Regions from separate parts of the Kineococcus rhizosphaerae genome, predicted to be linked through region 2. Evidence: predicted binding sites of a transcription regulator. Region 2 holds the regulator's gene; the other holds the start of a gene.
What was found. The regulator HrcA, encoded in region 2, represses chaperone genes, less so after heat shock. The targets are predictions, from matches to a motif close to GNTNGCACTCGGNNNNNCCGAGTGCNANC.
Positions count from the first base shown of each region.

Region 1: a site for HrcA is predicted at 3,444-3,472, ahead of groL (chaperonin GroEL). Genes of this name have one in related genera too.

Region 1 covers NZ_PVZF01000009.1:85,747-91,760, forward strand. The annotation lists partial or broken gene cofG (7,8-didemethyl-8-hydroxy-5-deazariboflavin synthase CofG) at 1-422, shown strand, start outside; gene CLV37_RS17530 (suppressor of fused domain protein) at 434-1,066, shown strand; gene CLV37_RS17535 (hypothetical protein) at 1,071-1,454, opposite strand; gene groL (chaperonin GroEL) at 1,638-3,263, opposite strand; gene CLV37_RS17545 (carbohydrate ABC transporter permease) at 3,514-4,398, opposite strand; gene CLV37_RS17550 (carbohydrate ABC transporter permease) at 4,400-5,368, opposite strand; gene CLV37_RS17555 (extracellular solute-binding protein) at 5,423-6,014, opposite strand, start outside.
Region 2 covers NZ_PVZF01000002.1:252,783-258,796, forward strand. The annotation lists gene CLV37_RS05365 (LLM class F420-dependent oxidoreductase) at 1-235, shown strand, start outside; gene CLV37_RS05370 (DUF4870 domain-containing protein) at 219-644, opposite strand; gene CLV37_RS05375 (DUF3097 domain-containing protein) at 667-1,533, opposite strand; gene hrcA (heat-inducible transcriptional repressor HrcA) at 1,676-2,716, shown strand; gene dnaJ (molecular chaperone DnaJ) at 2,756-3,877, shown strand; gene CLV37_RS29295 (methyl-accepting chemotaxis protein) at 3,913-4,869, opposite strand; gene CLV37_RS05395 (PAS domain-containing protein) at 4,872-5,438, opposite strand; gene CLV37_RS05400 (Gmad2 immunoglobulin-like domain-containing protein) at 5,569-6,014, opposite strand, start outside.

The sequences.
Region 1 (6,014 bases), on a different contig from region 2:
CCAAGGACGACACCGCCATGCGCGGCGAGGCCGACCTCGAGCACCCCGAGTACATCGCCACCCTCGCCGTCTCCCGGCTCCTGCTGGGCTCGGGGGTCTCCCTGCAGGCCCCGCCGAACCTGTCCGACCCGGCCCAGCGGCGCCAGCTCCTCGAGGCCGGCGTCGACGACTGGGGCGGGGTCTCCCCCCTGACCCCCGACCACGTCAACCCCGAACGGCCCTGGCCCCAGCTCGACGACCTCGCCGCGACCACCCGGGAGGCCGGGTTCCGGCTCGCCGAGCGCCTCACCGCCCACCCCCGGTTCGTGCTGGACGCGCTCGCGGGCCGCGACACGTGGATCCACCCCGACCTGCACGGGGCCGTCGCGGCGCTCGCCGACCCCGTCACGGGGCTGGCGCGCGAGGCGGCCGTCCCCGTCGGCCGGGTGGCCGCGTGAGCGAGGAGGGCCGCGACGGAGCGGACCGGGGACCGGCGGCGGGCGGGTTCGCCGAGCCCAGCGATGCCGAGGTCCGCATGGCGCGGTTCGTCGGGGAGCAGCTCGCCCCCGACGGCCGGCCCGAGATCGAGGACTTCCTCAGCCGCGACGAGACGCTGCTGCTGGACGTCATGACGGCCGTGGACGCCCCCGCGCCGGGCTTCACGTCGGTCTCGACGCTGTCCATGCACCGGTACCCGAACGTGGTGGGCAGCACGGACGTGCGCGTCGAGCTCGTCACGGTGCTCGAGGACGTCGAGCGCCGGCTGGCGACGGGTCTGCTGGTCGCCTCGGCGTTCGCCGCCATCGGCGAACCGTGGCCGCTGTCGCCGGGGACGGTCTTCCCCGGGATCGTGGCCGACCTGCTCGGCGGGCGCACCGAGCACCTGCTGCTCACGACGCCGGGCAACTTCGACCACCTCAGCCGCTACCCGCTCGCACCCGACCTCGACGTCCACTGGCTGCAGGCCGTCCCCGTGCACGAGAGCGAGCGGGTGTTCCTGCTCGAGCACGGCCTCGACGCCCTGGAGCAGCGGTTCGAGGCCGCGGAGCTGCCGTTCTACGACGTGCGGCGCGACGCGGTCGTCTGAGCCCTCACGGCAGCAGCCGGTCGGGGGCCTTCGCCGCCCACCCGTCCTGCAGCGCCGTCCGCAGGTCCTCGTCCGAGACCCGCTCCAGGGCCACGAGGTAGGCGGGGTAGCCCCTGAAGTGCTGCGTGTCGAACACGCCCGGCACGCCCTGGGCGAGGACGGCGTCCTTCTCGGCGAGGTCGGCGCAGGCGATGGCCAGGATCGGGCCCGCGGGCGCCTCGACGGGCGGGTCGGCGGCCCGGAACCGCTTGACGTCGGCCTTCGTGAACGGCCGCTCCCACGCGAAGTCCTGCCCCGCCACGGCCCAGGCGCGCCCGCCCCGGCGCTCGCCCTCGCCGACCTCGGCCAGCCCGGCCGCGATCCGCGCCACGTCGTCGTAGGTCGCCATCCCCGGAACGCTAGCCCTCCCCCCTTCCCGCGCGAAGCACACCTCGGACCCTCCGGAGTGCTCTCAGAGGGCGCGAGGTGTGCTTCGCGTGGGGAAAGGGGGGCGCAGAACGCCACGAGGGCGGCCCTCCGGGTGGAGGACCGCCCTCGCGGGTGGATCAGGTGGTGCGGGGTGGGGCTGGACTCAGAAGTCCATGCCGCCCATGCCACCGTCGCCGGCCGGGGCCGGAGCGGACTTCTCCGGCTTGTCGGCGATGACGGCCTCGGTGGTGAGGAACAGCGCCGCGATGGAGGCGGCGTTCTGCAGCGCGGAGCGCGTCACCTTGACCGGGTCGTTGATGCCCGCGCCGAGCAGGTCCACGTACTCGCCGGTGGCGGCGTTGAGGCCGTGACCGGTGGGCAGGTTGCTGACCTTCTCCGCCACGACGCCGCCCTCGAGGCCGGCGTTGACGGCGATCTGCTTCAGCGGGGCCTGGATGGCGACCTTGACGATGTTCGCGCCCGTGGCCTCGTCACCGACGAGGTCGAGCTTGTCGAAGGCGAGCACGCCGGCCTGGATGAGGGCCACGCCACCACCGGCGACGATGCCCTCCTCGACGGCGGCCTTCGCGTTGCGGACGGCGTCCTCGATGCGGTGCTTGCGTTCCTTGAGCTCGACCTCGGTCGCCGCGCCGGCCTTGATGACGGCCACGCCGCCGGCCAGCTTGGCGAGACGCTCCTGGAGCTTCTCGCGGTCGTAGTCGGAGTCGCTGCGCTCGATCTCGGCGCGGATCTGGCCCACGCGGCCGGCGATGGCGTCGGCGTCGCCGGCACCCTCGACGATCGTGGTCTCGTCCTTGGTGACGACGACCTTGCGGGCGCGGCCGAGCAGGTCGAGGTCCGCGGTGTCGAGCTTGAGGCCGACCTCCTCGGAGATGACCTGACCACCGGTGAGGATGGCGATGTCGCCGAGCATGGCCTTGCGGCGGTCGCCGAAGCCCGGGGCCTTGACGGCGACGGACTTGAAGGTGCCGCGGATCTTGTTGACGACGAGGGTCGCCAGGGCTTCGCCCTCGACGTCCTCGGCCACGATCACGAGGGGCTTGCCCGACTGCATGACCTTCTCCAGCAGCGGGAGCAGGTCCTTCACGGTCGAGATCTTGGAGTTGAGGATCAGCAGGTACGGGTCCTCGAGCTCCGTCTCCTGACGCTCGGCGTCGGTGACGAAGTAGGGCGAGATGTAGCCCTTGTCGAAGCGCATGCCCTCGGTGAGCTCGAGCTCGAGGCCGAAGGTGTTGCTCTCCTCGACGGTGATGACACCTTCCTTGCCGACCTTGTCGAGCGCCTCGGCGATGAGCTCGCCGATGGAGGCGTCACCGGCGGAGATCCCGGCGGTGGCCGCGATCTGCTCCTTGGTGGTGACCTCCTTGGCGGCGGCCAGCAGCTGCTCGGTCACGGCCTCGACGGCCTTCTCGATGCCGCGCTTGAGGCCCATCGGGTTCGCGCCCGCGGCCACGTTGCGCAGACCCTCGCGCACGAGCGCCTGGGCCAGCACGGTGGCGGTGGTGGTGCCGTCGCCCGCGACGTCGTCGGTCTTCTTGGCGACTTCCTTGACGAGCTCGGCCCCGATCTTCTCGTAGGGGTCCTCGAGCTCGATCTCCTTGGCGATGGAGACACCGTCGTTGGTGATCGTGGGGGCGCCCCACTTCTTCTCCAGGACGACGTTGCGGCCCTTGGGCCCCAGCGTGACCTTGACGGCGTCAGCGAGCTGGTTCATCCCGCGCTCGAGGCCGCGACGAGCCTCTTCGTCGAAGGCGATGATCTTGCTCATGCCTGGTGTTCCTCCCAGAAGAACGGGCGTGGGTGGCTGGAGCGGTGCCCGCGACGGACGGCCGCGCGCTCCCGGGGTCACGTCCCCCGGGACCTGCGGACCTCACCGCCCCGGCCGGGGAGCTTCGCTCCCGGGTCGAGGTGCTGTTGTCACTCTCGACTCGAGAGTGCCAACGCCAATGTTGGCACTCTCCCCCTCCGAGTGCAAACGCCCGGTGGCCCGTCCGCTCACCGCGGACGGGCCCGCGCGCTCAGTCCTTGAGCCCGGCGTTGATGTCGGCGTTCATGACGTACCGCTGGAAGACGAGGTAGATGACCACCAGCGGGACGATCGAGATGACCGAGGCGCCCAGCAGCACCGACCAGTTGACGTTCTGCGCCCCGACGATGCTCTGGATCCCGATCTGCAGGGTGAACTTGCCCGGGTCGTTGAGCACGATGAGCGGCCAGATGTAGTCGTTCCAGCGCCACTGGAAGGAGAAGATCGCCAGCGTCACCATGATCGGGCGGGCGATGGGCAGCATGACGCGCACGAAGGTCGACAGCTCGTTCGAGCCGTCGATCCGGGCCGCCTCCAGCAGCTCGTCGGGCACCGTGGTGAAGAACTGCCGGAACATGAAGCACCCGGTCGCGGTGATGATCGAGGGGACGATGATCCCGGCGAGGTGGTTGTAGAGCCCCAGGTCGCGCACGACCAGGAAGGACGGGGACAGGATGACCTCGGTCGGCAGCATCGTCGTGGCGAGGATGCACATGAAGAAGGCCTTGAGCCACCAGTTGGAGTACTTGGCCAGCGCGTAGCCCGTCATGGCGCTGGCGGTGACGGTGAGCACCGTCGTGACGACCGCGACGATCAGGGTGTTGGTGAAGTACCCGGCGAAGTTGAAGCTCGTCCACGCCTGCTCGTAGCCGGAGACCGTCCAGGTCTTCGGCAGCAGCGTCAGGGGGTAGGAGAAGAGGTCCCCGGCGGGCTTGAAGGACGACAGCACGAACCACAGCACGGGGAAGCCGTAGAGCAGTGCCAGCAGCCACAGCAGCGTGGTGGCGCTGACGACCCGGAAGGGCGAGGCGTCGGTGCGGGTGCGCGCGGCGCGGCGCGCGGCCGGGGTCGGGCGGCTCAGCGAGGAGAGGGCCATCTCACGCCTCCCGGCGTCGGTTGACGAGGACCTGGGCGAAGGCGATGACCATGAGCACGGCCATCAGCACGAAGGACGCCGCGCTGGCGTAGCCGATCTGGCCCTGCTGGAAGCCGGTGCGGAAGATGTACTGCACGACGAGGTTGTTCTCCGTGCCCGGGCCGCCGCCGTTGAGGGACTGCAGCAGCGCGTACTCCTTCATCGCCCCCAGGCTGCCCAGCAGGATCACGATGAACGACGTCGGCGCGATGCTCGGCAGGGTGATGTACCGGAAGCGCTGCCACGGCGAGGCGCCGTCGAGGGAGGCGGCCTCGTAGTAGGAGGTGGGCACGTTCTTCAGCGCGGCGACGAACAGCAGCATGTTGAACGCCGTCCCGCCCCACGCCCCCGCGAAGGCGACGACGACCAGCGACAGGTTCGCGTTCGACTGCCACGGGACGGCGCTGCCGCCCAGGGAGGTGATGAGGTAGTTGACGAGGCCGAAGTTCTCCCCGAAGATCCACCGCCAGATGACGCCGGCCACGATCGGTGAGATCAGCCACGGGACGAAGAACAGGATCCGGGCGACCGTCTTGCCCTTGGCGTGCGGGGTGGTCAGCAGCACCGCCATGGACAGCGACAGGACGTAGACCAGCGGCACCGACATCGCCGCGAACACGACGGTGCGGCCGAACGCGGCGTAGAACGCGGAGTCGGCGAAGAGCTTCTGGTAGTTCGCCAGCCCCACCCAGGGCGCGGACCCGACCCCGGTGTAGCTCGTGAACGAGTACCACAGCCCCGTGATCGCGGGCCAGACGAAGAAGAGGGCGAAGAGCACCACGTTGACGCCGACGAACAGCAGCGGCGCGAGGCGGTAGCGCGCCGCCCGCCGGCGGGTGGAGCGGGACGAGCGGGCGGCGGGGGTCGCCACGAGGGCGGCGGGGTCGTCCCCGACCGCCGCGGGGACCGGACCCGGTGCGCTGGGGGGCATCGAACCTCCTGGGGGTGGGCCCGGGCCCGGGTGTCCCCGGGCCCGGCGGGGACGTCAGGCGATCTGCTCGTTGAGCAGCTTGACGATGTTGGCGACGGTCTCGGCCACGGTCTGCTGACCGTTGATGGCCTTGCCCATCTCGTCCTTGGTGGGGTCGGTGGTGATCGCCTTGCCCGCCAGGGTCAGCTTCTCACCCGCGTCGGACCCGGAGGTGGAGATCGGGTCGGCGAGCTGGATCTCCTTCTGGTACAGCGCGTAGCCGTCGAGCGCGGCCTGGTTCGTGCCCGGGTAGGTGATGTCGAGGTCGTTCTCGACGGGCAGCCAGCCGTTCGTGGCGGCGACCTTCGCGTAGTTCGCGGGGTCGTAGAGGAACTCGACGAACTTCATCGCCGCGTCCTTGGTGTCGCCGTTGTCGAAGGCGACGATCTTGCCGCCGGTGTTGATGTCGGTGGCCTGGGTGGGCTGCGCCGGGGTCGGCACGGCGGCCCACTCGAACTGGGTGATGCTCTCGGCGAAGTCCGCGACCTGCCAGACGCCGGAGAAGTAGGCGACGACCTGGCCGCTCTTGAACAGGGCGTTCGGGTCGGCCCCGGAGGTCCAGACCGACTTGGGCATGACGACGTCGTCGTTGATGTCGACGAACTTC
Region 2 (6,014 bases):
GGGTTTCGCCGACGCGGTCGACGAGGTCCAGGACCTGTTCCTCGCGGGCCGCAAGGACGAGGCGGCGCAGCGGGTCCCCGAGGGTTTCCTCGAGGCCACGGCCCTGGTCGGCTCGCCCGCGCACGTGCGCTCGAGGCTGCAGGACTACGAACGGGCCGGGGTCACGACGGTCGCGCTGGCGCCGATGGGGCCCGACCCGGTGGCGGACCTGCGCGCGGTCAGCGCACCATCCTGATGATCAGCGGGTAGCGGTGGACCCGGCCCTGGTTCGCCGCGACGGCCCCCAGGATGGTGAACACCAGGGCCAGGACCCCGGGCACGACCATGAGGACGTAGGCCAGGCCGAACGTGACCAGCGCGAGGACCGAGCACACGACGAACAGCCCGATCTCGTAGATCACGAGTGAGATCGTCATGTTCAGCGCCTCGGCGCTGTGCCCGCGCACGAACCCGCTGCGGTCCTTGAAGACCAGGAAGACGATCAGCGGCCCGAGGGGCGGCAGCGTCACGAAGCTCGCCGCGATCGCGGACAGGTGCGCGAACATGCCCCACATCCGCTCGTCGGACGGCGACAACGGCGCCGGGGCGTGGTGCTGCGGCGGGTACGGGGGCCGGTTCTGCGGCGGGTGCGGAGGCTGGCTCACGGTCTCGATCCTGACGCGTCCCTCAGCGGTCCGCCAGGTCCGCGGTCACGAAGTCGACGAGTTCCTCCACCCGGCCCAGCAGCGCCGGCTCGAGGTCGGCGTAGGTGCGCACGGTCCCCAGGATCCGCTTCCAGCCGTGCGCGACGTCGGCCTGGGTGGCGTGCGGCCAGCCGAGCTCGGCCAGGACGCCGTGCTTCCAGTCCTGCCCGCGCGGGATCGTCGGCCACGTCGTCCAGCCCAGCCGCTGCGGGCGCACCGACTGCCAGACGTCGATGAACGGGTGCCCCAGGACGAGCACGTGCGGGTTCGCGCCGACCTTCGCGACGATCCGCGACTCCTTCGACCCCGGCACCAGGTGGTCCACCAGCACCCCGATCCGCCGGCCCGGCCGCGGTGCGTGGGAGCGGATCGCGGCGTCGAGGTCGTCGACGCCGTCGAGCATCTCCACGACGACGCCCTCCACGCGCAGGTCGTCGCCCCAGACCTTCTCGACGAGCTCGGCGTCGTGCCGGCCCTCGACGAGGATCCGCGAGGCGCGGGCCGTGCGGGCGCCCGCGCCGGGCACGGCGACCGACCCCGACGCCGTGCGGGTGGGCCGGACCGGGCCCGCGGCCTTCGGGGCGACCAGGCGCACCGGCTGCCCCTCGACCCAGAAGCCCGGCCCCAGCGGGAAGGTGCGGGTCCTGCCCTTCGCGTCCTCCAGGACGACGACGTGGACCCCGCCGCTCTTCTCCACGCGCACGACGGCGCCGACCCAGCCGGTGTCGACGTCCTCGACCACCAGCCCCCGCACGGCGGGCTCGTCGCGGTGCGTCGGCTTCAGGTGGGAACGGGCGTGGGGGTCGGCGGAGAGCACGTCCGCGCCGTACCTGTCGTCGTACCGGGTCACCCGGGCACGGTAACGACGCGCGAGGGGTGGACGGGGGAGGCGCCCCGGCCGCGGGAGCGCCTAGACTTGGCACTCACGGGTCAGGAGTGCCAACAGGGGTGCCACCGGGAGTGGCACCAGGATCGCCCGCAGGGAGGGACGGATGAGCGACGACCGCAGGCTCGCCGTGCTGCGCGCCATCGTCGAGGACTACGTCTCCAGCCACGAACCCGTCGGCTCGAAGACGCTCGTCGAACGCCACCAGCTGGGGGTCTCCCCGGCCACCATCCGCAACGACATGGCCGTGCTGGAGGACGAGGGCTACATCACCCAGCCCCACACCAGCGCCGGCCGCATCCCCACCGACAAGGGCTACCGGCTCTTCGTCGACCGCCTCGCCACCGTCAAACCCATGAGCCCGGCCGAGAAGCGGGCCATCGAGACCTTCCTGCACGGCGCCGACGACCTCGACGACGTCGTCGACCGCACCGTGCGCCTGCTGGCCCAGATCACCCGGCAGGCCGCCGTCGTGCAGTACCCGTCCCTGACGCGGGCCACCGTCCGGCACGTCGAGCTCGTCGGCGTCGGCGGGCGCAGCGCCCTGCTCGTGCTCATCACCGACTCCGGCCGCGTCGAGCAGCGGGTCCTGGACGTGCGCTCCGCCGTCGACGTCGAGTCCCTCGGGGTGTCCCTGGCCGCGCTGCGCACCCGGGTCAACGCCACCGTCGCCGGCAAGCGGCTGCGGGAGGCCCGCGACGGGCTGACCGACCTCGTGCAGCAGACGCCGCCCGCCGACCTCGCGATCGCCGCCGAGGTGGCAGCGGCGCTCGGGGACTGCCTGACGGCCTCGCTGGAGGAACGCGTGGTCATCGCGGGCACCTCCAACCTCGTCAAGTCCGGGCCCGACCTGGCCACCTCCCTCGGCAGCGTCCTGGAGGCACTCGAGGAGCACGTCGTCCTGCTGCGCCTCGTGCAGGAGATGGCCGAGGACCCCACCGGTGAGCGCGGCGCCCTCACCGTCCGCATCGGCGCCGAGAACCTCCACCTGGGCCTCGACGGCACCTCCGTGGTCACCAGCGGGTACGGCTCGGACGGGGTGCTGGCCCGCCTCGGCGTCCTGGGCCCGACCCGCATGGACTACCCCACGACCATGGCCGCGGTGCGGGCGGTCTCCCGCTACGTCTCGCGCATCCTCGCTCAGTGATCGCCCAGTGATCAGAACCGACAGGAGAACCCCGACCTCGTGAGCGACTACTACGACGTCCTCGGCGTCTCCAAGGACGCGTCGACGGAGGACATCAAGCGCGCCTACCGCAAGCTGGCGCGCAAGCTGCACCCCGACGTCAACCCCGACGCCGGGGAGCGGTTCAAGGAGGTCTCGCAGGCCTACGAGACGCTGTCCAACCCCGACAAGCGCTCCGCCTACGACCGCGGCGGCCCCGGGGCCGGCGGCGCCCCGGGCGGTTTCGGCGCGGGTTTCGGGTTCTCCGACATCATGGACGCCTTCTTCGGCCAGGGCGGCGCCGGCGGCCGCGGGGCGGGCCCGGCCAGCCGCACCCAGCGCGGCCAGGACGCCCTCATCCGCGTCGACGTGGACCTGTCCGAGGCGGCCTTCGGCGGCGAGCGCTCCATCCAGGTCGACACCGCGGTCCTGTGCCCCACGTGCAAGGGGACCTGCTGCCAGCCCGGCACGAGCCCGCAGACGTGCGACATCTGCCACGGCCAGGGCTCGGTGCAGCGCGTCGTCCGCTCGCTGCTCGGCCAGGTCATGACGACCCAGGCGTGCCCCACCTGCCACGGGTTCGGCACGGTCCTGCCCTCGCCGTGCCTGGAGTGCTCCGGCGAGGGACGCGTCCGCGCCCGCCGCCCCCTGACGATCCGGATCCCCGCCGGCGTCGACACCGGCACCCGCATCCAGCTCGCCTCCCAGGGCGAGGTCGGCACCGCCGGTGGCCCGCCCGGGGACCTCTACGTCGAGATCCACGAACGTCCCCACCCGGTGTTCACCCGCTCCGGCGACGACCTGCACTGCACCCTGCAGGTGCCCATGACGGCCGCCGCCCTCGGCGCGACCATCCCGCTGGAGACCCTCGACGGCACCGAGGACGTCGACGTGCGCCCCGGCGCCCAGGCGGGGGAGACCGTCACCCTGAAGCAGAAGGGCGCCGAGCACCTGCGCGCCCAGGGCCGCGGGGACCTGCACGTCCAGCTCGAGGTCGTCACCCCGCGCGACCTCGACGACGAGCAGGAGGAGCTCCTGCGCCGCCTCGCCGAGCTGCGCGGGGAGGTCCGCCCCTCCGGCAAGCTCTCACCCGCCCACCAGGGGGTCTTCTCCAAGCTGCGGGACCGCTTCTCCGGGCGCTGAGGACCGGCAGGGGCCCGGCAGACCCGGCGGGGGGCTCAGCCGCGCATCCCCGCCAGGAACCCGCTGATCTGGGTGCGCAGCTCCTCGGCCAGCTGCGACAACCCGGTGGTGTCCTGCGCCGAGCCCCAGCCGGACGACCCGTCGACGGCGGTGCGCACGCCGTCGACGAGGCCGTTCATCTCCACGATGGTGCCGCCGATGCCGGTGATGGCGCGCACGGCCTCCTGGGCGTTCTGCCGGATGCTGTCGACGCGCTGGCTGACCTGCTCGGTGGCGCGCCCGGACTGGTCGGCCAGCTCCTTGACCTCGGCCGCGACGACGGCGAAGCCCTTGCCGGCCTCCCCGGCGCGGGCCGCCTCGATCGTCGCGTTCAGCGCCAGCAGCCTCGTCTGGTCCGCGATCGCGTCGATGACCGAGACGACCTGCTGGATCTCGCGCGAGGCCTCGGTGAGCGCCTGCATCGTCAGCGCCGCCTGGTCGGCCTCCTCGCTGGCCGCACCCGCGGCCGTCGCCAGACCCTGCGCGGACGCGCTGAGCTCGGTCGAGGCCGTGGCCAGCTGCTCGGAGACGCCGAGCACTCCCGCCTCGAAGTCGTCGGCCAGCGCCAGGCGCGTCGTCCGGGCCCCCTCGACGGCGGCGTTGCCCGCCTGCATCGTGGTGCGGCCGGAGTTGATCGCCGAGGCGGAGTGCCGGAACGCCCCGCCCAGGCCACCCAGCAGCAGACGACGGTGGAACCGCCCCTCGGCGGCGGCGGTCAGGACCTCCCCGGCCTCGCGCACGAAGGCGTCGGAGACGTCCAGGGAACGGTTGACCGAGGTCGCCAGCCGGGCCAGCTCCGGCACCGCGTCCGAGCCCGGCACCCCGGCCACGCGGGCCTCCAGGTCCCCGGCGGCCGCCTTCTCGCAGACCTCGGCCACCTGCCGGACGACCTCGCGGTACAGGGCCACCTCGTCGGCGGACGAACGCCCGCCACGACCGCTGAACAGCTTCACGCTCAGACCTCCTCGGGGACGATGGACCAGACGAACTCCTCGTAGGAGACGCCGCGCTCGGCGAGCACCTGCGCCAGCAGCGCGCTGGACGCCTGCACCGCAGCCTTGCCGCCGCTGTGGCGCCGCTCCTCGGCCAGCAGCCGGTCGTAGAGCGCGCTCGCGGCGCGCACCCCCTCCGCGCTGGGCTTGCGGCGGTTCGAGTGGTACCCGACGATCCGCCCGGAACGGTCCAGGCTGGGGGTGATGTGGGCCAGGACCCAGTAGTTCGCACCGTCCGCGGCGAGGTTGTTGACGTAGGCGAACAGCTCACGGCCGCTCGAGACCGTGTCCCACAGCAGCTTGAAGACGGCCTTGGGCATGTCGGGGTGCCGGATGATGTTGTGCGGCTGCCCGATCACCTCGTGCCGCTCGAAGGCGCCGACGCGCAGGAACACGTCGTTGGCGTAGGTGATGAGCCCCCGCGGGTCGGTCTTGGAGACGATGAGCTCGTCCGCCGAGAACGTCCGTTCCTGTCCCGTGGGCCGCACGGGAGCCCGTCGCTCCCGGCCCGTCGCCACCGTCGTCGTCATCTGAGCGCCTCCCGACCCGTGCTGGATCCGCAGCGTCCCGCCCCGGTGCTCCGGGACGGTGACGCTCTAGAAGGATCGGCAGCCGGTGATCGTCCTTGAGCCGTCCGGGCGACGGGCCCGGACCACCGGCTCAGCGGACCGTGACGACCTTCGTGTCGCCGACCTGCGGCGTGCCCTCACCGCCGGACTCGTCGGGGGCGAACACCGCCACCGTGTACGTGCCCGCCGGGACCTGCGCCGTGAACGAGAAGTCGCCGAACGTGCCGTTCGCCCCGGCCTGCACCGCGTTCCGCGCCACCTCCGCACCGGCGGCGTCGGTGATCGTGTACAGCAGCGTGCCCTCGAACGCCGTCCCGACGCCCTCGACCCGCACCGACCCCGTCCCCGGCGTCACCGCCGTGATCCACGCCGGGGCCTGGACGTCGGCCTGCGGCGCGCGCGAGACCGTCTGCGCCACCGCCGAGCCGAACAGGGTCGGCTGCGCCTTGCCGTCCACCCGGATCTCGACGGGCTGGTTCGAACCCGCGGCCGCCGTCACGGTGTAGACGAGCTGCTGCACCGCCGTGCTCGCGTCCG